Regions from separate parts of the Bacillus sp. SRI_025 genome, predicted to be linked through region 3. Evidence: riboswitches for the same ligand, from Rfam matches in the RefSeq annotation. Region 3 holds a riboswitch; each other region holds the start of a gene.
The links. A riboswitch is a leader RNA that binds a small molecule or an ion and turns the genes downstream of it on or off. The one in region 3 is predicted to bind S-adenosylmethionine.
Positions count from the first base shown of each region.

Region 1: another riboswitch for S-adenosylmethionine. It lies ahead of AC20OE_RS03515 (sugar ABC transporter substrate-binding protein); the one in region 3 lies ahead of AC20OE_RS12745 (DUF2292 domain-containing protein).
Region 2: another riboswitch for S-adenosylmethionine. It lies ahead of metK (methionine adenosyltransferase); the one in region 3 lies ahead of AC20OE_RS12745 (DUF2292 domain-containing protein).

Region 1 covers NZ_JBYEGB010000001.1:677,016-684,501, reverse strand. Annotated here, with positions in the region: gene AC20OE_RS03525 (branched-chain amino acid aminotransferase) at 1-401, opposite strand, end outside; gene AC20OE_RS03520 (right-handed parallel beta-helix repeat-containing protein) at 770-2,197, shown strand; SAM riboswitch class I at 2,295-2,404, shown strand; gene AC20OE_RS03515 (sugar ABC transporter substrate-binding protein) at 2,576-3,694, shown strand; gene AC20OE_RS03510 (sugar ABC transporter ATP-binding protein) at 3,764-5,260, shown strand; gene AC20OE_RS03505 (ABC transporter permease) at 5,257-6,270, shown strand; gene ywaC (GTP pyrophosphokinase YwaC) at 6,364-6,996, shown strand; gene AC20OE_RS03495 (hypothetical protein) at 7,041-7,181, opposite strand; gene AC20OE_RS03490 (Rap family tetratricopeptide repeat protein) at 7,201-7,486, opposite strand, start outside.
Region 2 covers NZ_JBYEGB010000002.1:26,920-34,405, reverse strand. Annotated here, with positions in the region: gene asnB (asparagine synthase (glutamine-hydrolyzing)) at 1-1,469, opposite strand, end outside; gene metK (methionine adenosyltransferase) at 1,618-2,820, opposite strand; SAM riboswitch class I at 3,016-3,150, opposite strand; gene pckA (phosphoenolpyruvate carboxykinase (ATP)) at 3,377-4,963, shown strand; gene AC20OE_RS05005 (DUF2584 domain-containing protein) at 5,005-5,247, opposite strand; gene AC20OE_RS05000 (alpha/beta hydrolase family protein) at 5,287-6,081, opposite strand; gene AC20OE_RS04995 (phytoene desaturase family protein) at 6,108-7,486, opposite strand, start outside.
Region 3 covers NZ_JBYEGB010000004.1:82,859-90,344, reverse strand. Annotated here, with positions in the region: gene sat (sulfate adenylyltransferase) at 1-599, opposite strand, end outside; gene cysP (sulfate permease) at 657-1,721, opposite strand; gene AC20OE_RS12750 (phosphoadenylyl-sulfate reductase) at 1,735-2,436, opposite strand; gene AC20OE_RS12745 (DUF2292 domain-containing protein) at 2,482-2,586, opposite strand; SAM riboswitch class I at 2,703-2,805, opposite strand; gene pyrE (orotate phosphoribosyltransferase) at 2,967-3,605, opposite strand; gene pyrF (orotidine-5'-phosphate decarboxylase) at 3,613-4,317, opposite strand; gene AC20OE_RS12730 (dihydroorotate dehydrogenase) at 4,289-5,221, opposite strand; gene AC20OE_RS12725 (dihydroorotate dehydrogenase electron transfer subunit) at 5,215-5,991, opposite strand; gene carB (carbamoyl-phosphate synthase (glutamine-hydrolyzing) large subunit) at 5,988-7,486, opposite strand, start outside.

The sequences.
Region 1 (7,486 bases), on a different contig from region 3:
GTGCCCTCTGCATCAGGTACCCAATCCTTATCAATGCGAATGAGTTCATTTAAGCCCTCTAATACTGTTTCCGAATCAATTTGCGGAATACACAGGCGGTCATTGGATCTGTTTAAGCGTTCCATGTTCTTTTCCGGACGGAATAAGAGAATTTTTTGATCCTCAGAAACATAAGCCTTTAATCCTTCAAAAACAGATTGACCATAATGGTAGACCATCGAAGCTGGATCCATTGGAATAGCCTGATAAGGAATAATTCTTGGATCATACCAGCCTTTATCAATTGAATAATCCATCACAAACATGTGATCTGTGAAGATTTTTCCGAATTCAAGTTGATCAGATTGAGGTTTTGGTTTTTTTGTTGAACTAAGTTCAACGCGGATGGGTTGTTTTGGCATTGTAAATCTCCTTGCTGTTTGATTATTTGAAAATTCTAATAATATGAAATAATTATGATTCTATTCTATACCTTCACAAAATATTAGCAATAGGTTTTCTGGAATTCAGACAAGAAAAATCTGTTAAAGCGCTTTCCTTCTCTCTGCTGTCAGTTTGGCTCATCTCCCCCCTTTTTAAAAAAGAAATAAAATCCAAATACGTTATTAACTGATTAATCTGACAATTTAAAAACGAATGATTTTCCTGTAAGATATTCTTTCAACCATACACCTTTTGACTAGTACATTGCAAGGGACATTGTCATATTTTAATCCTCTTTTTTTTAACCGATAAAGGAAGAAGAGAAGGGAAAGGAGCAAACAACAAGATGAAACGAGCGATACCAAGCATTTTACTCATTGTATTCATGTCCATGATCAGTTTTGGCTGTCAGGCGATGACAGAGGAAGCTGGTGCTAAGCAAAGCACAGCTTATTACGTAGCGGTAAACGGAAACGATAAAAACCCGGGAACAAAGCAAAAACCTTTCCGCACACTGAAAAAAGCAGCAAGTATGGCGAAGGCTGGGACAACCATTTATATGAGAGGCGGTACATACAAAGAGAAATTGATTGTCCGCCATTCCGGAACAAAGAAAGCACCCGTTGTCTTTCAAGCTTACGGAAAAGAAAAACCTGTGATTAGCGGGGCATCCCTTAAAGGAAATCAAGCCGATGGCGGTCTTGTCACGGTCGATCAAAAGAGCTACATCACCCTCAAAGGCCTGACTGTAGGACATCTTAAGACGAATAAAGAAGATTTAACACCAGTTGGTATTTTCATCAAAGGAAGCGGTAAAGGCGTTAAATTGCTCAATAACCGAGTGTATGACATTCAGACGAAACATGAAAATGGAAATGCACATGGAATTGCTGTCTATGGGACAAAAGCTCCTGCAGCAATAGAAGACATTGAAATCAAAGGAAATACCGTTGAAAAATTAAAACTGGGCTTCAGTGAAGCGCTTGTGCTAAATGGAAACGTCAAAAAGTTCCGTGTGACACATAACACGGTCCGGCACACTGATAATATTGGCATTGATTTAATTGGTTTCGAGAACGTAGCACCCTCTAAAAAGTATGATCAAGTTAGAAATGGAGTCGTCTCTAGAAACATGGTATATGAGATTACGAGTGCAGGGAACCCAGCCTATGGAAGCGACATCTCCGCTGGCGGAATTTATGTTGATGGCGGAAAAGACATTGTGATCGATCATAACATCTCACATCACAATGACCTGGGGATTGAAGTCACAAGCGAACATAAAGGAAAAATGGCAGATCGCATCCGCATCGAACACAATCAAGTATATTTAAACCGTTATACAGGCATATCTATTGGCGGCTATGATACGAAGCGTGGCGGTACAACCAATACGACGATTTCACATAATATTTTGTACAAAAATGACACAGCCGGCTTAGAAGGCGGCCAATTGCTAATGCAGTATCAAGCAGTGAACAATCGAATCACGAATAATATCATGACGGCTAGCGCCTCGCATTACTTAGTCGTGAATCTTTATCAAGTGAACCAAAAGAATACCTTCCAGAAGAACGTTTATGATGATCGCAAAGGTGCGAAAGCATCACAGTGGATTTGGCGCGGGAAATGGATGGAAGGCTACAAAACCTATCTCTCTAATAGCGGTCAAGATAAAGGATCAGCCCATCTCAACCCACAATTTGTGAATGAGAAAAAATATGATTTCCGTCTGAAGAAATCATCACCTGCTAAGAAAATTATCGGAAGCTGATGATATTTTAGAAATTTTCAAAAAAGTCATTGACATTGATGTGACATCACATTAAAGTAAAGAAGACATTTCAACGAAAACAAATTTCATAACGGATCTCTTATCAAGAGAGGCAGAGGGACTGGCCCTATGACGCCCAGCAACCGTTTCTATTATAGAAATTGGTGCTAATTCCTGCAAAGCTGTTACAGCTTTGACAGATAAGAGAGGAAGACTTCCCGATACATGTTTCATGCAACGGTGATCAAGCCTCTCTTTCCAAGAGAGGCTTTTTTTCGTCTCTTTTTCGAATCAAATGCCTGTTTGACAGGCGTATTTCCACTTTTTTACCTAGTTTTCCGATGTGAAAAATTTAAAACAACTTGAGGAGGAACAGCAATGAAGCGTAAGCATTTTACATCATTTCTTGTCTTATTAACGGCATTAACCGTCCTATTATCTGGCTGCGGCACTGGATCAAGTGCAGGCTCAAAGGCAAATGCAAACGAAAAAGTCTCTTTTGACAATGTACCGAAGCGATTTGCAAAGGGACAGGGAGCAAAAATTAAAGTCATCCGCAAAATTGGAGGAGACGATCATACAGCTCAATTTTTAGCTGGAACGAAGGCAGAAGGTGAAGCACTCGGCTTTACGGTAGATGTCTACACCGCCAATGGTGATACAGCGAAATTCCATGATGCCATCTCTCAGGCGCTGGAAGAAAATTATGATGGCTTTATCATCTCTCACGGGGACGACGAGGCGACAGTCGCTGATGTGAAAAAGATCACAGCGAAAGGCATTCCGGTTGTAGCGTTTGATTCGAATCCTAAGCTAAAGGACATCAAAGGGGTTACAGTGACGTCTCAAGATGACGAACAATTAGCGAAAAAATCATTAGACGCGCTCGTGTCTGATTTTAAAGGAAAAGCAAATATTGCGTACCTGTGGGTAGATGGATTCCCGCCAATGGTGAGACGAAATAAGGTCTATCAAGAAACGCTTAAACAACATTCAGGGATCAAGGAGCTTGACCGCTTTGGTGTAGCCTCTTCTGATACGTCTGTTCAAACGCAAAATGCAGTAGCAGCCATGCTGAATAAGTATCCAAAGGGCAAACTGGACGCTATTTTTGCCACATGGGATGCCTTTGCCATTGGGGCAGCAAGAGCGTTAAAGGAAGCAGGAAGAACAGAAGTGAAGATTTATGGGATTGATGTGTCAAATGCTGATCTTCAAGAAATGACAGCGAAGGACAGTCCATGGAAGTACACAGCAGCGGTTGATCCGAAGCTCATCGGCGCAGTCGACGTGAGGATTCTTGCGAAGAAAATAGCTGGTGAGAAAACACCATCTTCCTATGACCTTGAGGCCTCTCTCATCTCGCAAAAGCAGCTTCAACAAGCAGGAAAAGCCATTAACATGGTCAATCTTGCAGACGAAGTGAAGGGATTCGGTTCATCGACTGCTTTTGAGGAAGATTGGATGAAGACTTTGAAGAAGCATTATACAAAATAAGCGACGTGCACTCTCTTTCCATAGAGGGTGTTTCGTTTTTCAGATGATATCAAGAGAAGGAGGACACCTATGACAGCGCCGCTTGTTCGTATGAAAAATATTTCAATTGAATTCCCAGGGGTCAAAGCTTTAGATCAAGTGAATTTCACATTAAAAAAAGGGACGGTCCATGCACTAATTGGAGCAAATGGTGCTGGGAAGTCCACGTTAATGAAGGTTCTTTCTGGCGCTCATTCCCACTTCGACGGAACCATCCACATCAATGGCCAGGCGGCAACTATTCAAACCCCAAAGGATGCATCCTCATATGGTGTGCAGACGGTCCATCAAGAAGTGGATACGGCTCTTGTTCCCTACTTAAGTGTTGGCGAGAATATGATGATGCATGAGATTGAGAAAAAAACATTTGTCAGCTGGAAAGAGCTGCATCGCAAGGCGGCTCAGCTATTAAAAGAAATGGACATCGACATCTCCACAAAACGACTTGTCAGCGATCTGACCCTTGCTGAAAAACAGATGGTGCTCATTGCTAAGGCCGTTTCCATTCAATGCAGCATTTTAATCTTAGATGAACCAACAGCTCCGCTTAGTCATGCAGAAACAAGCAAATTATTCTCCATGATTGATCGGCTGAAACAGCATGGGACAGGGATCGTGTTTATCTCTCATCGCATGCCTGAAATTTTCACCATCTGTGATGAACTGACAGTGATGCGAAATGGAACGGATGTCGCAGCTCACCTTGTCAAAGACACAAATCCGCAGCAAGTCATTGAAGAAATGCTAGGTGCGCCATTAGAGGAACAATTCCCGTCTCGCAAACCTTTGAAAGATGCACCTATTGTGCTTCAAGTGAAAGAGCTAAACGATCAACACAAATTAAACAACATTCACTTTTATGTCAAAAAAGGAGAAATTCTCGGGATCGCAGGACTTGTCGGTGCTGGAAAAACAGAATTGTGCAAAGCCCTTTTCGGTGCCTCAGAAAAACAGACGGGGACTGTGCAGCTGCATGGTCAAACCATTCACATCACATCGCCTCATCAAGCTGTGAGAGCTGGAATAGCCCTTGTACCTGAAGAGCGGAGAAAAGAAGGGGTTCTGACCGAAGAGAGCGTGGGGTGGAACTTAACGGCTGCAAGTCTTCATTCATTTTCACGGATATTCAGCTTCTTACATCGTTCGAAGGAAAAGCAGGGTGCAGGCGACATCGTCAAACGACTTGGCGTCAAAACGCCGTCTCTTGAAGCAAAGGTGAAGCACCTATCTGGCGGAAATCAGCAAAAGGTTGCCATCGGAAAATGGCTGCTGGCTGAGGCAGATGTGTATCTCTTTGATGAACCAACTAAAGGTGTAGACGTTGGAGCGAAAAAAGATATTTTCACTTTGATTGCAGAGCTTGCCGCCCGCGGAAAATCTGTCATTTATGCGTCGAGTGAGCTGTCAGAGATTGCAGGTATCGCTGACCGAGTATACGTGTTATATGATGGCAGCATTGCCCGGGAAATGACTGCACCGACGACTGAAGAGGAGCTTTTATATCATTCAACAGGAGGACAATCATGAGCGAACAACAAATTCCAGCCCCTGTGCAGCAAATCAAAAAACAGCGGCCATCCTTTCATCTGTTTGATTTCTTTTATCGATATGGGACGATTTTAACCATTGTTGTGTTGATTGTGGTATTTGCGGCAGCGAATCCAGCGTTTTTGCAATCGGGAAATATCATCAATATTTTACGGTCTATCTCAATAGTGACCATCATTGCGGTGGGTTTAACCATCTCATTGGCAGTAAACGGTTTTGATTTATCAGTTGGATCAGTCGCTACGCTGTCAAATGCCATTGTCATTTCTATGTTCGTATGGTTCTCGCAAAACCCACTGATTGCCATCCTTTCTGCACTAGTGGCTTCTATCATTGTTGGATTGTTAAATGCATGGATGATCGTCAAAATGAAAATTCCAGATATGCTCATGACATTAGCCATGATGTTTATCATTCAAGGGCTGGCTCAAACGTATACGAAAGGGGCGACCATTTCTGAAAATATGGTGCTGCCTGATGGTACGTTTTCAACAGGAACGATCCCTGCCTTTTTCAGCAAAATCGGACAGGTGCCATATATCATTCTCATTATGGCTGCCATTGTTCTATTTGCGCATGTTTTCATGACCTACACAAAGCACGGCCGATTCATGTACATCATCGGTGGGAATAAAGAAGCGGCTCGATTGTCTGGTATTCATGTGAACAAATACAAAATTGCGGCCTATCTGCTTTCTGCGTTATTTGCAGCGATTGGAGGTATCGTGCTGGCATCAAGGGTGATGACAGCAGAAATTAATGCTGGGGCACCATATTTAATGGATGGAGTAGCGGCTGCTTTTATTGGCTTTTCCGTCATGGGAGCAGGTAAGCCAAACGCATTTGGTACTTTTATCGGAGCTGTACTCATCGGAATCTTACAAAATGGGCTTGTGATGATGTCTGTTCCTTATTATGCAATGGATATTGTGAAAGGTTCTGTGCTGGCTCTTGCACTGGCGCTGACATATTACAAACAAAGAGGCTAACTGCGTATTTTTTAAAACCATTCGAGTCCTCTCTCCGTCTAGTAAACGGAAAGCGGTACAGCTGCCGTTTCCCAAAAGGAGATGACAAAGAAAATGAATATGTCAGCAACTCATGTTGAAGATTTGAAAAATGTCATGGAAGACTGGAAAAATGAACTATTAGTATATAAATTTGCATTAGATGAAATGGATACAAAGTTTTCGATTATCAGTCAGGAGTATAATTTAATCCATGGACATAACCCTATAGAGCATACAAAATCACGGATCAAATCCTTTGAAAGCATCGTGAATAAACTAGCAAGAAAAGGATGCGATATCACGACACAATGTGCCAAGGAGCATATCCATGATATCGCAGGTGTCCGCATCATCTGTTCTTTTATTCAAGATATCTATAACATTATGGATGTATTGAGGCAAAGAGAGGATTTAAAGATTCTTGAAGTGAAAGACTACATTCAACATCCGAAACCAAATGGCTACAGAAGCCTTCACTTAATTGTTGAGATTCCTGTCTACTTAACGAATCGTGTGGAGTATGTGAAGGTTGAGATTCAGGTACGGACCATAGCGATGGATTTTTGGGCGAGTCTAGAGCATAAAATCTATTATAAACTGCAAAACGATGTTCCTCATCAACTGACTGATGAACTGAAGGAAGCCGCAGATATTGCCCATTACTTAGATGAAAAAATGCAAAATATCAAACGAGAAATTGATTAACACATAAAAAAGCAGCTGTTTTGATCACAGCTGCTTTTTTCATATTAAGGGTTGGTTCCACGATCCCTCTTTTGAATGATATCTTGAGATTGTGCAGATTTGCTGTCTTTTTGAACGGAAGCACCAATAGAAACACCTGTTATCAAGAGGGTAAAAATCGCACTTGTGATAAGCCATTTCTTCATCATACATCACTCCATATTCTTAACAAGTTTTTAAGGACAACGCCTTGTTTCTAAAATAAGAGGATTCTTCATGAAGTCCAAGATCCATTAAGTAAGCAGCTGCATCCTGACAAATAGCTTCAAGATCAACAAGGAAATTCATCGATTCTAATTGATCACAATAAGACTTGATTTGCTCAATCATGTTGTCTGGCTGAATCATAAGTGTTTCTAAAATGGATAATTTAAGTGAAATGTTTCGTTGTTTTAAATTTTCTGCTTTTTGAAGTGAAAGCTGTACATAATAGTGGAACAAACCTGGCTTT
Region 2 (7,486 bases), on a different contig from region 3:
ATTGTCATCTTATCTGCTTTCAATAAGATGTCACCGCGCATCCACGTATGAATATCAACATATTGCATTTTGTTAATATCACTGTAGCCTGCACTTTCCTCGAAGTATGTCTTCGTCACATCACGATATGTAATGTTCGGATCATACTGCTTTAAGAGATTTTTCTTTACTGGCTCTTCAAAGATTTTCGCATTACCGATATAACGCTCCTCTAATGGTGTACAGCCGCGGACGATAAAGCTTTTTCCTTTCATTCCTTCTGGCATTAAGCGCGCCAGACGAAGAAGAAGCTTTTTCAGCATAGATGGAACAGATTCAAATGGTTTAAGAGAAAGCGGCTCACGGTAAATATTATATCCACCGAACAGCTCGTCTGCTCCCTCACCAGAAAGAACAACCGTCACTTGTTTCTTCGCTTCCTTTGCCACGAAGTACAATGGAATCGCCGCCGGATCAGCTAAAGGATCATCTAAATGCCAAACAATTTTCGGAAGCTCATTCATATATTCCTCAGGAGAAATCACAGCGCTGAAGTTTTGTAAGCCCAGCTTATCAGCCGTTTCCTTCGCCACATCAACTTCACTAAAGCCATCCTGCTGGAAACCAACAGAAAACGTCTTCAACTCAGGATGAAATTCCTTTGCGACAGATACGATGAAAGAAGAATCGATACCACCTGATAGGAATGAACCAACAGGAACATCACTTCTCATGTGAATTTTCACAGAATCATAGATTGCATCGCGGACTTCTTCAATCAGCTTTTGTTCTTGTGTTTGTTCAGGCTTGAATTGAACTTTCCAGTAAGTCTTAAATTCAATCTCCTGTCCTGGGCGTAAAGTAAACTGATGACCAGGCTCTACTTTGTGCACCTTTTGATCAAGTGTATTTGGCTCAGGTACGAACTGGAATGACATGTATTGCTGTAAGGATGTCTCATCAAATAAAATGTTCTCGTTCACTGCCATCAAGCTTTTGCGTTCAGACGCAAAGTACACTTGCTCATCCATTTGTGTAAAATAAAGCGGTTTGATGCCAAAAGGATCTCTTGCGCCATATAATAATTGCGCTTCTTTATCCCAAATTAAAAATGCAAACATGCCGCGAAGCTTTGAAGCCGCTTCTTCTTTATAATGACGGTATGTGGCAAGAAGTACTTCCGTATCTGAATCTGTGCTGAATGAATAGCCTTTTTTCACAAGCTCTTCCTTCAGCTCCACATAGTTATAAATTTCTCCGTTGAAAATAATCCAGTACTTTTCATCTTCATAAGAAAGCGGCTGCTTTCCGTGCTCAACATCTATAATACTTAAACGTCTAAATCCAAATCCTACATGCTCATCATGAAAGTAACCCTCATCATCCGGACCGCGATGAACGATGAGACGATTCATTTGTTTAATTAGCTCTTCCTGTTCAGTAGTTTCGGACAATGGACGGTGATTAAATACACCAACAAACCCACACATATTATTGCCTCCACGTTATGTTATTTCTTAAAAGTAGACCTATAATTAGACAGTATTTTGTCCGATTTTGTTTCACATTTTTTCGCTTTTTACAGATTTTTTTTTAATCAAAAGGAAAACCGCTTAAAATAAGCGGTTTTCTATGTTGTTATTGTCCCAATGCTTCTTTACGAAGTGTTTCGGCTTTATCCGTTTTTTCCCACGGAAGATCTAAGTCGTGACGGCCGAAATGTCCGTATGCAGCTGTTTGTTTGTAGATCGGACGGCGCAGGTCAAGCATTTTAATAATGCCAGCTGGACGAAGATCAAAGTTTGCACGAACCACTTCAATTAATTTTTCTTCAGAAGCTTTTCCTGTTCCGAATGTATCAATTGAAATCGATACAGGCTGTGCAACACCAATTGCATAAGCAAGCTGTACTTCACAAGAATCTGCAAGGCCGGCAGCTACGATGTTTTTCGCTACGTAACGAGCAGCATATGCCGCAGAACGGTCAACCTTCGTTGCATCCTTACCTGAGAAAGCACCGCCGCCATGACGAGCATATCCGCCATACGTATCAACGATGATTTTACGTCCAGTTAAACCAGCATCCCCTTGAGGTCCACCGATCACGAAACGGCCAGTTGGGTTAATAAAGTATTTTGTCTGTTCATCAATCAGTTCACTTGGAACGACAGGGCTGATGACATGCTCTTTTAAGTCACTTTGGATTTGTTCAAGCGTCACTTCTGGTGCATGCTGCGTAGAAATAACCACTGTGTCAATACGAACTGGTTTGTTTTGCTCATCATATTCAACTGTGACTTGTGTTTTTCCGTCTGGACGAAGGTATGCAAGTGTCTCATTCTTACGTACTTCTGTTAAACGGCGAGATAATTTATGCGCTAGGGAAATCGGCAGCGGCATGAGCTCTTCGGTTTCGTTGTTGGCAAAACCAAACATCAATCCTTGGTCACCTGCACCAATCGCATCAATTTCTTCTTCAGTCATTGTTCCTTCACGTGCTTCAAGCGCTTTGTCTACACCTTGCGCAATATCAGCAGACTGTTCATCAATTGATGTAAGGACCGCACATGTTTCCGCATCAAAACCATATTTCGCACGTGTGTAGCCAATTTCCTTAATTGTGTCACGCACCGTCTTTGGAATATCGACATAAGTAGACGTTGTAATTTCACCGCTTACTAATACGAGACCGGTTGTAACAGAAGTTTCACAGGCAACACGTGCATTTGGATCTTTCTTTAAAATTTCATCCAAAATGCTGTCTGAAATTTGATCACAGATTTTATCCGGATGTCCTTCTGTCACTGATTCTGAAGTAAATAAACGACGATTTTGACTCATAATGGCTATTTCCTCCTGTACAAGACCACATCATCCCAAGATGAGGCCTCCAATATGATACGGAACTCGTTCCCTCTTATATTTAATAACGTTTATATTAGAGATGTTATTGGCAATTTGTTCATATGATATCCCAAAAATAAAAAAACCATTTCCTTCATTGCGAGGAAAGGGTCTGAGATCGCATGCCTTTCACTCTTATCGCTCAAGGTGTTCTTGTACCTTGCATCAGGTTAGCACCTTGGTTTCTCAGCATGTTCATGCCTTTTTCATAAGAAACCGGTTGCTGGGCTTCATCGGGCCTGTCCCTCCACCAACTCGGGATAAGAGTATCCGTTCAATAAGATATCTTATCTTAAACCCTTGCGTCATGTCAATGCTTCATAAGAATTATCTCCCTCTTTTTTCTCCTCACCATTAGCATCACCAAAAAGCATATTTTCATAGCAGAAATGAAAAAACACACACAAAAATTTTTAAATAGTATAGACTATTATTATTAATGTGTTATACTAATCGAAACAAACAAATTCAACGGTAAAGGAAGGGTTTTTTTATGAACTCAGTGGATTTAAAAGAAGATTTGCAGTCATTGCTCTCATTAGAAAATACGCACCAAAATTTATCTGTTCCGAAACTTGTTGAAAAGATTTTGGCACGTAATGAAGGCGTTTTAACATCAACAGGAGCTGTCCGCGCGACAACTGGAGCCTACACAGGACGTTCACCTAAAGATAAATTTATCGTCAAAGAAGAAAGCTCTGAGCATAAAATCGATTGGGGTCAAGTCAACCAGCCGATCTCCAAAGAAGCATTTGACCGTTTATATACAAAGGTTGTGTCATACTTAAAAGAACGTGATGAACTATTCGTCTTTGAAGGGTTTGCAGGCGCTGATGAAAGATATCGTATGCCGATTACAGTTGTAAACGAATTCGCATGGCACAATCTTTTTGCCAAGCAGCTATTTATCAGACCTGACGGGTCAACACCTTCTTCAAACGAAAAACCTTTCACCATCTTATCTGCACCGCACTTCAAAGCAGATCCTGCAACAGATGGCACAAACTCTGAAACGTTTATCATCGTTTCTTTTGAAAAACGCACGATTCTTATCGGTGGAACAGAATATGCAGGAGAAATGAAAAAGTCCATTTTCTCTGTGATGAACTACTTGCTTCCTGAGCAAGATATTTTATCCATGCACTGCTCAGCAAACGTAGGTCAAGAAGGCGATGTAGCCTTATTCTTTGGACTTTCAGGTACTGGGAAAACGACGCTTTCTGCAAGCGCAAGCCGCAAGCTGATCGGAGACGATGAACACGGCTGGTCTGGCACAGGGGTCTTTAATATCGAGGGCGGATGCTATGCGAAATGTGTGAACTTAAGTGAAGAAAAAGAACCACAGATCTACAAAGCGATCAGCTTCGGATCAGTTCTTGAAAACGTTGTGCTTGATGAAGAAACACGTGAAGCGGATTACGATGATACATTCTTTACTGAAAATACACGCGCTGCTTACCCAATCGAAATGATTGATAACATCGTGAAACCAAGTATCGCAGGACATCCATCTGCCATTGTCTTCTTAACAGCTGATGCGTTTGGCGTCTTACCTCCAATCAGCCGTTTAACAAAAGAACAGGCAATGTACCATTTCTTGAGCGGGTACACAAGTAAATTAGCTGGAACTGAGCGCGGTGTCACATCACCAGAAACGACATTCTCAACTTGCTTCGGTTCACCATTCCTCCCGCTTCCAGCTCACGTCTATGCTGAAATGCTCGGCAAAAAGATTGATGAGCACGGTGCTAAAGTATTCCTTGTGAATACAGGCTGGACTGGCGGAGGCTATGGTACAGGCAAACGAATGAATCTCGCTCATACAAGAGCAATGGTTCAGGCAGCAATCGAAGGTGACCTTGACAATGCTGAAATGATTACTGATGACATCTTCGGATTACACATCCCGCTTCATATTCCTGGTGTACCAGATGAAGTGCTTCAACCTGCTAAAACATGGGATGATCAAAAGGCTTATCAAGAAAAAGCACACTTCCTTGCCAATGAATTTAAAAAGAACTTCCAAAAATTCAGTCACGCGGCAAGTGACATTGAAGCCAAAGGCGGACCACTCGTATAACCAAATGAAAAAAGCTGAGGAGATTCAATCCCTCAGCTTTTTTAGTTTGTTGAATGCAATGACACAAGACGGTACGTCACCTTCGTGACATTGTCTGTCAGCTCCAGCTTTTCAACATGTGCTGTCCCAGTTTTTTCTCCGTCTTTCGTTTTGCGCACCTCAAGTGGAATATTTAACGGATAAATGCGGTATCCATCCTTCATGAGTTCAAATACATTTTCTTCAATTCTTGTCTCTTTTCCCTTTGTGACAATCATTGTATTAAATTCAACAGGCATTCCCATAATGAAAATCCCCCTACTTTCTATATTTCGTTATAATGCTTATTTTAACACATTTCCGCTTTTTCGGCTGTGCATCCATGTGGTCAGCCTTCTCACAATTTCTCGATTATGCTGCGGCGGGAAATAGTGGTTGTATCCATGGAAATACCACGTCTCCACAGACTTCCCGTGCTGGCGCAGTGCATCTTCTAACAAATATGCATGCTCAATCGAAACATTTTGGTCCTCTTCTCCGTGGATGATAAGGACAGGTGCTTCAATTTTATCCACATCATTTAAAGGGGTTCTGTTTTCATATGCCTCTGGCACCTTATGCGGCGGACCGCCAATCACACGTTTCATCATCCGTCTCATATCCACACGCTCTTCATAAGTCAGTTTCATGTCACTGACGCCTCCCCATGTGACAAAGGAAGCCGCCTCCTGTTTCATTTCTACAGCGGTCCAGATGCCCATAATACCGCCTCGCGAAAAACCAAAGATATGAATGCGATCCTTCTTCACTTTTTTGTGCTGCTTTAACAGCTGAAAGGCAGCAAAAGCATCTTTTCGATCTTCTCCGGCAAAATCTTCGTTCCCTTCGCCTCCTTGGTTTCCCCGGTAAAAGGGAGCAAAGACGACAAAACCCTGCGCGGCAAATTGCACAATCCGGCCAGGTCTGACCATCCCCACATTTTTAATGCCGCCTCGTAAGTACAAAAAGCCGTCGTAGAGACCTTCTCCGGCCGGCTCAGCGAGCAGCCCTTTCATCCGAAGTCCATCTGCCTCATAGGTCACTGTATATAAGTGAATATGCGGATGGGGCGACGGAAACCTTCTTTTTTCCACAATCACTCGATTTCTCTCCTTTTCATCTCTGTTTACGTCCATTGCTTCAGCATCGCTTCTGCGACAAGCTGGCCTGATTTTGTCACCATTGGCGTGCCGCCGCCTGGATGACTTGTTCCTCCAACAAACCAAAGTCCTTCAATGTCCTTTGACTGATTATTGATGCGAAAGAACGCCTGTTTGAACGAGTTTGAAGACATGCCATAAATGGCCCCACGATATGCCCCCGTTTTCTGCTGCAGATCGAGCGGAGTTTGAACCGCTTCATATTCGATCAGCTCATCCAAATCAAAAAGCCCTTTTTCCATTAATTTGTTTTTTACATGCTGACGATATGTCTCCTTTAGCATGTCCCAATCTTGCTCTTTTGTCACATAAGGTGCATTGGCCAGTACAAACAGGTTGCTTCTTCCCAGTCCTCCGCTTAAAGCTGGTTCTGAATGACCTGAATAGCATATGTAGAGCGTCGGGTCTTGAGGCAGTTGTTTTTTCTGAAAAATATCTTTGAATTCTTGCTCATAATCCTCAGGGAAAAACACAGTGTGATGAGCGAGCTGTTCATAGACTTTAGGTACACCTAATAAGAGAACAAAGCCCGACAACGACGGTTCAATACCAGCCAGTTTTTGATTTAAAAAACGAGGACGGTCTTTTTCATCTATAAGATGACGGTATACAGTCAGCGCATCTGCTCCTGCAATGACTTGATCTGCCTCATACATCTGCTGATCCGTCTCCACTCCTTTGATCCGCCGATCCTTCACATGAATCTTGTTCACTTGTTCATTGAGGTGAATCTGAACGCCTAATTCTTTTGCCAGTGTCTCAAATGCCTCAACTAAACGATATGTACCGCCTTGTATTCCATAAATCCCTTTCTCCCCTTCTAAATATGCCATCATGTTAAAAATAGCCGGCGCTTCGTAGGGAGAAGAGCCGATATAAGTGGCATACCGACCAAACATCGCCAATGTATGGGGATGACGGAAATATTGACGCAGCAGCCGCTGAACGGATGTGAACGGTTTGACAGCGAGAAGTGCTTTCATCAGCTTTAAATCCGCCTTATCCTTCCAGCTCAATAACAAACGATTTAAAAACTGCTCCTCTGCCTTTTGAAAAAGCGTCTTTGATTCCTGTAAAAATGCGCGGTATTGCTTCGCATCTTCAGGACTGAATGCAGCAATTTGTGATTCCATTTGCTCAATATTCGGCGTAAACTCGACCATATGGCCATCTGAAAAAATATTTTTGGTCAGTGGAGAAATCGGATAGAAGGTCACATAATCCTCCATCCGTCTATGGCAGGATGTAAACACTTCTTCAAAATATGCCTTCATTGTAATGGTACTCGGTCCTAAATCAAAAGAGTAGCCTGCCTCGTGATGGCGCTGCAATTTCCCGCCTAAAG
Region 3 (7,486 bases):
GTTTTTTGAATATATTCATGCGCACGATGAACCGGGTTTCTCGTTTGGAAACCAACAATGGTTTTCCAGCCATTTTCTTTAAAATGGCGTCTTGTTTCTTCTGGCTCATACGTAAATTGAGGGAATGGTTTTTCACTGCGTTTCGTCAGTGTAATTTTCCCGCCAATGTAAGTATCACCGCGTTCAAATAATTTTTTCACGCCTGGATGATTGCGGTCATCAGTTTTATAGATATTTACCGCTTCTTTTTCCTTATCTGGTGTGTATTGATCCTCTACTTCAATGACCCCATATACAGTTCCATTATAGGATAAGCGTACGATATCGCCTTGATGGATTTCCGCCGCCTTTTCTTTTGTCACTGGCAGTGTAATAGGAAGAGACCAAACGACACCACTTGCTAGCCGCATACTGCTCACAACTGCTTCATAATCAGCTTTTGTTAAAAACCCTTCAATTGGACTATATCCGCCAATTGCAATGAGTTCAAGGTCTGCAAAGGAGATCGCATCTAGTTCAATTTCCTTTGCAGCTGTGCTGAGATCATATTCTTCATTTACTCGATTAATTAATACGCCACCATGTGGTGTTAAACTCATTTGTTCATCTTCCTCTCAATGTTCATATTTATTAGATGTTAATAGTCGGATTTGTGATTAAATCCCGCCGCCCTGTTCATGAATAGAGCTGCTCTCATTTTTGACTGCCTTCATCAGACTCAGCGCACCAAGTGAGGCAAGCAGTACACTCATCATGATAAAGATAGAGTAATAGTCTCCTTTTAAGAAAAGGCTCACCAGCAAATACGATAGGCTGAGTGATAAGAAGGGTGACACCACCCACACTTTCAGCATTTTTTTCACAACATGTTTGTGAAAAATGTTTGGCCCGCCTTTTGCCATTCCAAGCCCGATAATAGACGAGGAGGTGATTTGCGTAAGCGGAACAGGCAGCCCAAAAATAGAGCTGACGATGACAAGCCCAGCACCGGTACTCGAAAGTAAAATCCCTTCGCCTGTTTGATAGCGGGTGATTTTCTTTCCGTTTGTTTCTAGTACCCTTCTCCCAAGCAAAAGGGCACCAAGTGCAACAAAGATCCCGCCGTAAAGAGTTCCTTGCCCGACTGACAAAACGCCTGACGCGACAAGCGGGCCGACCGCATTTGCGACATTGTTCATACCAGCTGAAAACGCCTCTAGAAATCCGCTGAGGATTAATACGACAGATAAAATAGCTGTGCCTTTTTTAGACAGCTTCCGTTTAGGGAACATTCTGATGATTTTGACGACAGCAAAGGTAAAAAGAAAGGCGAAAATCGGGATGATCACCCAAAATGCCACAATCACTAAAATGGATTTCACAAACAATACTTTATACGCGACTGCCACACCAACCACAGCCCCTACTGTGACCTCACTTGTTGATAAAGGGATCGCCATCAGATTCGCTATAAAAAGTGATAGTGCAGCAGAACCAATGATAATACAAACGATTTCAAGTGTAATGACTGATTCTGGCATAATACCAGAGCTGATCGTTTTGACGACCTCACCGCCGCCAATCACTGAACCTGCTAAAATCCCAACTGCACAAACGCTGAGCGCATAAATGGGCTTTTGAATCGCACCTGACCCGTACGCAATGCCCATAGAAGCAGCTGCTCCGCTTGCGCCTATGTTTAAAGCAAAGAATAGACTAAATAAAATTGCGGCGATTTCCATACATTATGCTCCCTTACTCATGTAATCCGCACTCTGTCTTTGCTGTGCCTGACCATCTGCCAGAACGCAGATCATCTGCAGTAAATGCTGGCTGTGTACACGGTGCACAGCCGATACTTGGATATCCTTGGTCATGCAGCGGATTATAAGTAAGTTCCTCTCTAGATGCATATCTCCATATGTCCTTCCACGTCCAATGGATAAGCGGACATACTTTCACTGATTTGAATTTTTCATCCTTATTTAAGAAATTCGTCCCTGCTCGTTTTGGTGACTGCTCTCTTCTTAAACCGGAAAGCCATGCTGGATAACCAGATAGGGCTTCTTGCAAAGGAATGACCTTACGCATATGGCAGCAGCTTTGAGGATTTGTTTTCCATAATTGTTCACCGTGCTGCTCATTTTGCTGTTCAACCGTCAGCTCAGGCGTTTTCAGTTCAATGTCTAAGCCCGGGTATCTTTCCTTTACCGCATCAATTGTGTCGTATGTTTCTTTAAAATGCAGACCTGTATCTAAAAAGACAATTTTCGCATCTTTTTTTACTTTTGCAATCAGATCAATCAGAACGATGCCCTCAATCCCAAAGCTGCACGCATATACGAGCTGGTCACCATAATGACCGTACGCCCATTTCAGTACAGACAGGGCTCCTTTATACAAATCATCTTCTTGAAATGTAATGGACGGCTCTTGCCAATTTTCATAAGTTAACATGATTTCTCCCCTTCCGGAGTACAGCTCATATTGCTTTTATCCGCACTACTTCAATCTAATTTTTTCGTTCTTTTCCACTTGAATCACTTGACCGTCCTGAACAATTAACGTTATTGAACCGAATTTCATATCCCCAATCAGTTCTTGCATATGCTTTACTAAGTCCTCATCCTGATTTTGTTTCACTTCCATCTCCTCTTCCTCCTCACCGTTAAAATAAAAAAACTTTCTTTCAGTCCGAAAGAAAGATGAGGAAGCTCACGATTTCCTTATCTTTCAAAATAGAATCATTTTGCAGGAAGTAGCACCTTGCGAATCGCAGGTTGCCGGGTTTCATCGGGCCAGTCCCTCCACCTCTCTGGATAAGAGTTTCAATTTGTCTTAAATATTAACACAATTCAAACAAAAGTCAACCCGACTTTATTGATAGGATTAGTTTTTATTAAAATTTGAGTCTATTTTACTATTTTTACCTAAATAAAAAACTGTGCGGGCAGGCACAGTTTTTGTTAACGATGGGCTTTCACTTTTCAGACCGTTTCTTCCATCCAAGATTCTGAGGAAGGATCTTGTCTCCAGCGTTTTAGTTTGTTCATCGCAGCAGGCTCAATCGCTTTCAGTTCAAGTGCCACGTCTGTCAATGTGTCATAGTCTGTTAGGGTGACATATGGAATATTTTTTTCTTGAAAGGCTGCCGCTGCTTTTGGCAGTCCGTATGTGAAGATCGCGGCAACTCCTAGTACCTCGCAGCCCTCATCTTGAAGAGCAGCGACCACTTCAAGCACACTGCCTCCTGTGGAAATAAGGTCTTCTACGACGACAACCTTTTGGCCTTTTGATACGGCCCCTTCAATTTGATTTCCTTTTCCATGTGCTTTCGGCTTACTTCTGACATAACACATCGGGATGTTCAAGCGGTCTGCTGCTAATGCCGCATGAGGAATGCCTGCTGTTGCAGTACCCGCGACAACCTCTGCTCCCTTGAAATGAGTGAGAATTAAATCTTTTAGACCTTCAGCAATGTCGTGTCTCACTTCTGGATATGACAATGTCAGGCGGTTATCACAATAGATCGGTGATTTTATACCGCTCGCCCATGTAAACGGTTCGTCTGGTTTTAATGAGACCGCTTTGATTTGTAATAGATGTTTCGCGATTTTTGATTTCATCTGGCAGTCACTCCCACTCTTTCAAAATTTGATGATAGGCTTCTATTGGTTTATCAGCTTTTGTGATTGATCTTCCGACAACGATTTGTGAAACACCTTGCTCTTTTGCATAGGCCGGTGTCGCTACGCGCTGTTGGTCATCGGTTTGATCATTCGGTAAGCGAATTCCTGGCGTTACAGTGAGAAAGGATGGTGAAATATGTTCATGAAGTGCTTTAGATTCATGAACAGAGCAAACAACCCCGTCTAGCCCACTTTCATATGCTAATTGTCCGTACCGGATAACAGTCTCTTGCAACGGATGGTCAATGAGTAATTCGTTTCTCATCATGTCTTCTGACGTACTAGTCAGCTGGGTCACTGCAATAATGCCCGGGCGGCTTTGTCCAGCAGGAGTCCCGCTTTCAAGTCCCTCTAACGCAGCCTGCATCATCCGTTTCCCGCCAGCAGCATGCACATTGACCAAATCAACACCAAGTGCAGCAAGCCGGTTCATCGCTTTTTGCACAGTAGTTGGAATGTCATGTAATTTTAGATCAAGAAAAATGCGGCAATTTTTTTCTTTCAGCGCATCAAGGATGGCAGGTCCTTCTTGGTAAAACAGCTCCATGCCAACCTTTACGAATAATGGAGTGCTTTCAAAACGATCTAAAAAGGCGTGGGCCTCCTGTCCTGATGGAAAATCAAGCGCGATGATGGGCAAGTGCTTCATGTTTCCAGCTCCTTCCGATGCATTCCTCTACAGATGAATAACCATATGCTGCTAACACATTTGGCAGCTCTTCAATAATTTCTGGGCAAATAAATGGATTCACAAAATTGGCTGTGCCGACAGCTACTGCACTTGCACCTGCTAGTAAAAATTCAAGTACATCTTCAGCACTTTGCACTCCGCCCATCCCGATAATCGGAATAGAAACCGCTTGACTCACCTCGTGTACCATGCGCACAGCGACCGGTTTGACAGCTGGTCCTGATAATCCACCTGTTTTATTGGCAAGGATGGGTTTCCCAGTTTTTAAATCTAAACGCATACCGATTAATGTGTTAATCATGGTGAGTCCATCCGCTCCAGCAGCTTCAATCGCTTGAGCAATCTCCACAATATTGGCTACGTTAGGTGACAGCTTGACATAGACAGGTACAGAAGAGACTTCCTTGACCGCTTTTGTCAATGACGCCGCCATATTTGGATCTGTACCGAAGGCAATTCCGCCTGTTTTCACATTTGGGCAAGAAATATTCAGTTCAAGGGCATGAACATTTTTTGCTTGGCTGATTTGCTTGGCTACTTCCACATAATCATCAACCTGTGAGCCAGCAACATTCGCAATAATAGGTGTATCAAATTGTTCAAGCCAAGGCAGCTCATTTTCAAGCACGCCTTTTAGACCCGGATTTTGAAGGCCGATTGCATTAAGCATACCAGCTCCTGTCTCGGCTACCCTTGGCGTGGGATTGCCAAATCTCGGTTCAAGGGTTGTGGCTTTGATCATGATACCGCCTAGCAATGATAGGTCATATAAGGATGCAAATTCTCTCCCGAACCCGAAGCAGCCTGATGCAGGGATGATTGGATTCTTTAAAGATAATCCGGGTAACTCAACGTTTAGCATGACAATGCCACCTCCTCTGCTTTAAAAACAGGTCCATCAAGACAGACTTTGACGTAAGGTTTGTCGAGCTGATCTGTATGACAGACACATGCAAAGCACGCACCAATCCCGCAGCCCATTCGTTCTTCCATCGAAATGTAGACGGGCTTATCAGGATACGTGTCTTTCAGTGCTTTGAGCATAGGTGTTGGACCGCAGGAAAGCAGCACATCAAAGCCCAGGTTTTGCTCTTTTATCACATCTGTTACAAAGCCTTTAGCACCGTATGTGCCATCAACCGATGCAATAAACGTATCACCGAGTGCTTGAAATTTCTCCTCGTAAAATACATCCTTTTTCGATTGAAAGCCGAGGACATGCTTCACGATGACGCCTTTTTTCGTTAAACGCTTGGACAGTTCATATAGAGGCGGTACGCCAATTCCGCCGCCGACTAGTAATGCCGTCTCTCCGGGCTGGACGACTGAAGGATCATACCCGTTTCCAAGCGGCCCTAATACATCGACTGATTCTCCCTCCCGCTTTTGGGAGAGGAGCTTTGTGCCCTCTCCCTCTGTGCGGTAAATGATGGTTGCTTCTTTTTGCTCGGCATGAATGTTGGCAATACTGATCGGTCTTCTCAGCAGCGGTGTCATGGATTCACTGACCTTTAGATGAAGAAATTGTCCAGCCGTTTGAAAGGAGTCCACAAGGTCACCTTTTAATGTCATTTCGTAAATATGATCAGCGATCTCTCGGTTCGAGACGACCGTCAAGTATGCTTTTTTCATATCGTTACTGTCACCTCAGCATTCGTTTTCACTTCTGGCATTTCATCCGCTCTAAATGTCATGCTCTCAAGCACTCTTAAAATGGCTTCTGCAGTATCTAAGGACGTTAAGCAGGCCACTCCGTTTTCAACAGATTCACGTCTAATTCTAAAGCCGTCTCTTGCCGGCTGTTTTCCTTTTGTTAAGGTATTGATGACAAATTGCGCTTCCCCGTTTCGAATGACATCGAGAAGGTTTTTGCCTTCCTCTCCGATTTTGCCGACCACACTTGATGGAATGGAGGCTTGTTTTAAATAATTCGCCGTTCCTTCTGTCGCTAAAATATGATAGCCGATTGAATGGAATCTTCTTGCGATCTCAAGTCCTTCTTCTTTATCCTTATCAGCCACTGTCAGAAGTACTGTTCCATCATTAGGAATTTGAATACCTGAGGCAATCAATCCTTTATATAGGGCTTTTTCGATCGTGACATCTTTCCCCATGACTTCACCTGTTGATTTCATTTCAGGTCCGAGTGTAATATCGACTCTTCTTAATTTAGCAAAAGAGAAGACTGGGACTTTAACGTACACTCCTTCTTGCTCTGTGTGAAGCCCTTCTTCGTAGCCATAATTTTTGAGCTTGTCTCCTAAGATGACTTTTGTCGCAAGGTTGGCCATCGGGATGCCTGTGATTTTACTTAAGAAAGGAACCGTCCGGCTTGATCGCGGGTTCACTTCAAGTACATACACTTCGCCTTTTGATAGGACAAACTGGATGTTTAAAAGCCCAATAATGTTGAGTCCTTTTGCAAGCTTGATCGTGTATTCTGCGATCTTCGCTTTGATGTCCTCAGACAATGTTTGTGGCGGATAGACTGCAATCGAGTCACCAGAGTGAACTCCGGCTCTTTCAATGTGTTCCATAATGCCTGGGATCACGACAGTTTCGCCATCAGACACGGCATCTACTTCAATTTCTTTTCCTGTCAAGTACTTGTCAATTAACACTGGATGCTGCGGATTGACCTTCACCGCATTCTCCATGTAGTGAAGAAGCTCGGCTTCTTGATACACAATTTCCATCGCGCGGCCGCCTAATACATAGGAAGGACGGACAAGGACTGGGTAGCCAATTTGATTGGCAATCGCTACTGCTTCAAGCACAGACGTTGCTGTTTTTCCTTTAGGCTGGGGCACGCCAAGTGTTTCTAACGTTTGTTCAAACTTGTCCCGGTTTTCTGCGCGGTCTAGGTCTTCTAGAGAAGTTCCAAGAATTTTAACCCCTCTATTTGATAATTCATCTGCTAAGTTGATCGCTGTTTGCCCGCCGAACTGAACGACAACTCCTTCAGGCTGTTCAAGGTCAATGATATGCATCACGTCTTCTACAGTGAGTGGTTCAAAGTAGAGCTTATCTGAAATACTAAAGTCTGTTGAGACCGTTTCAGGGTTGTTGTTAATAATGATCGCTTCATAGCCTGCTTGTTTAATTGCCCACACAGAGTGAACGGTCG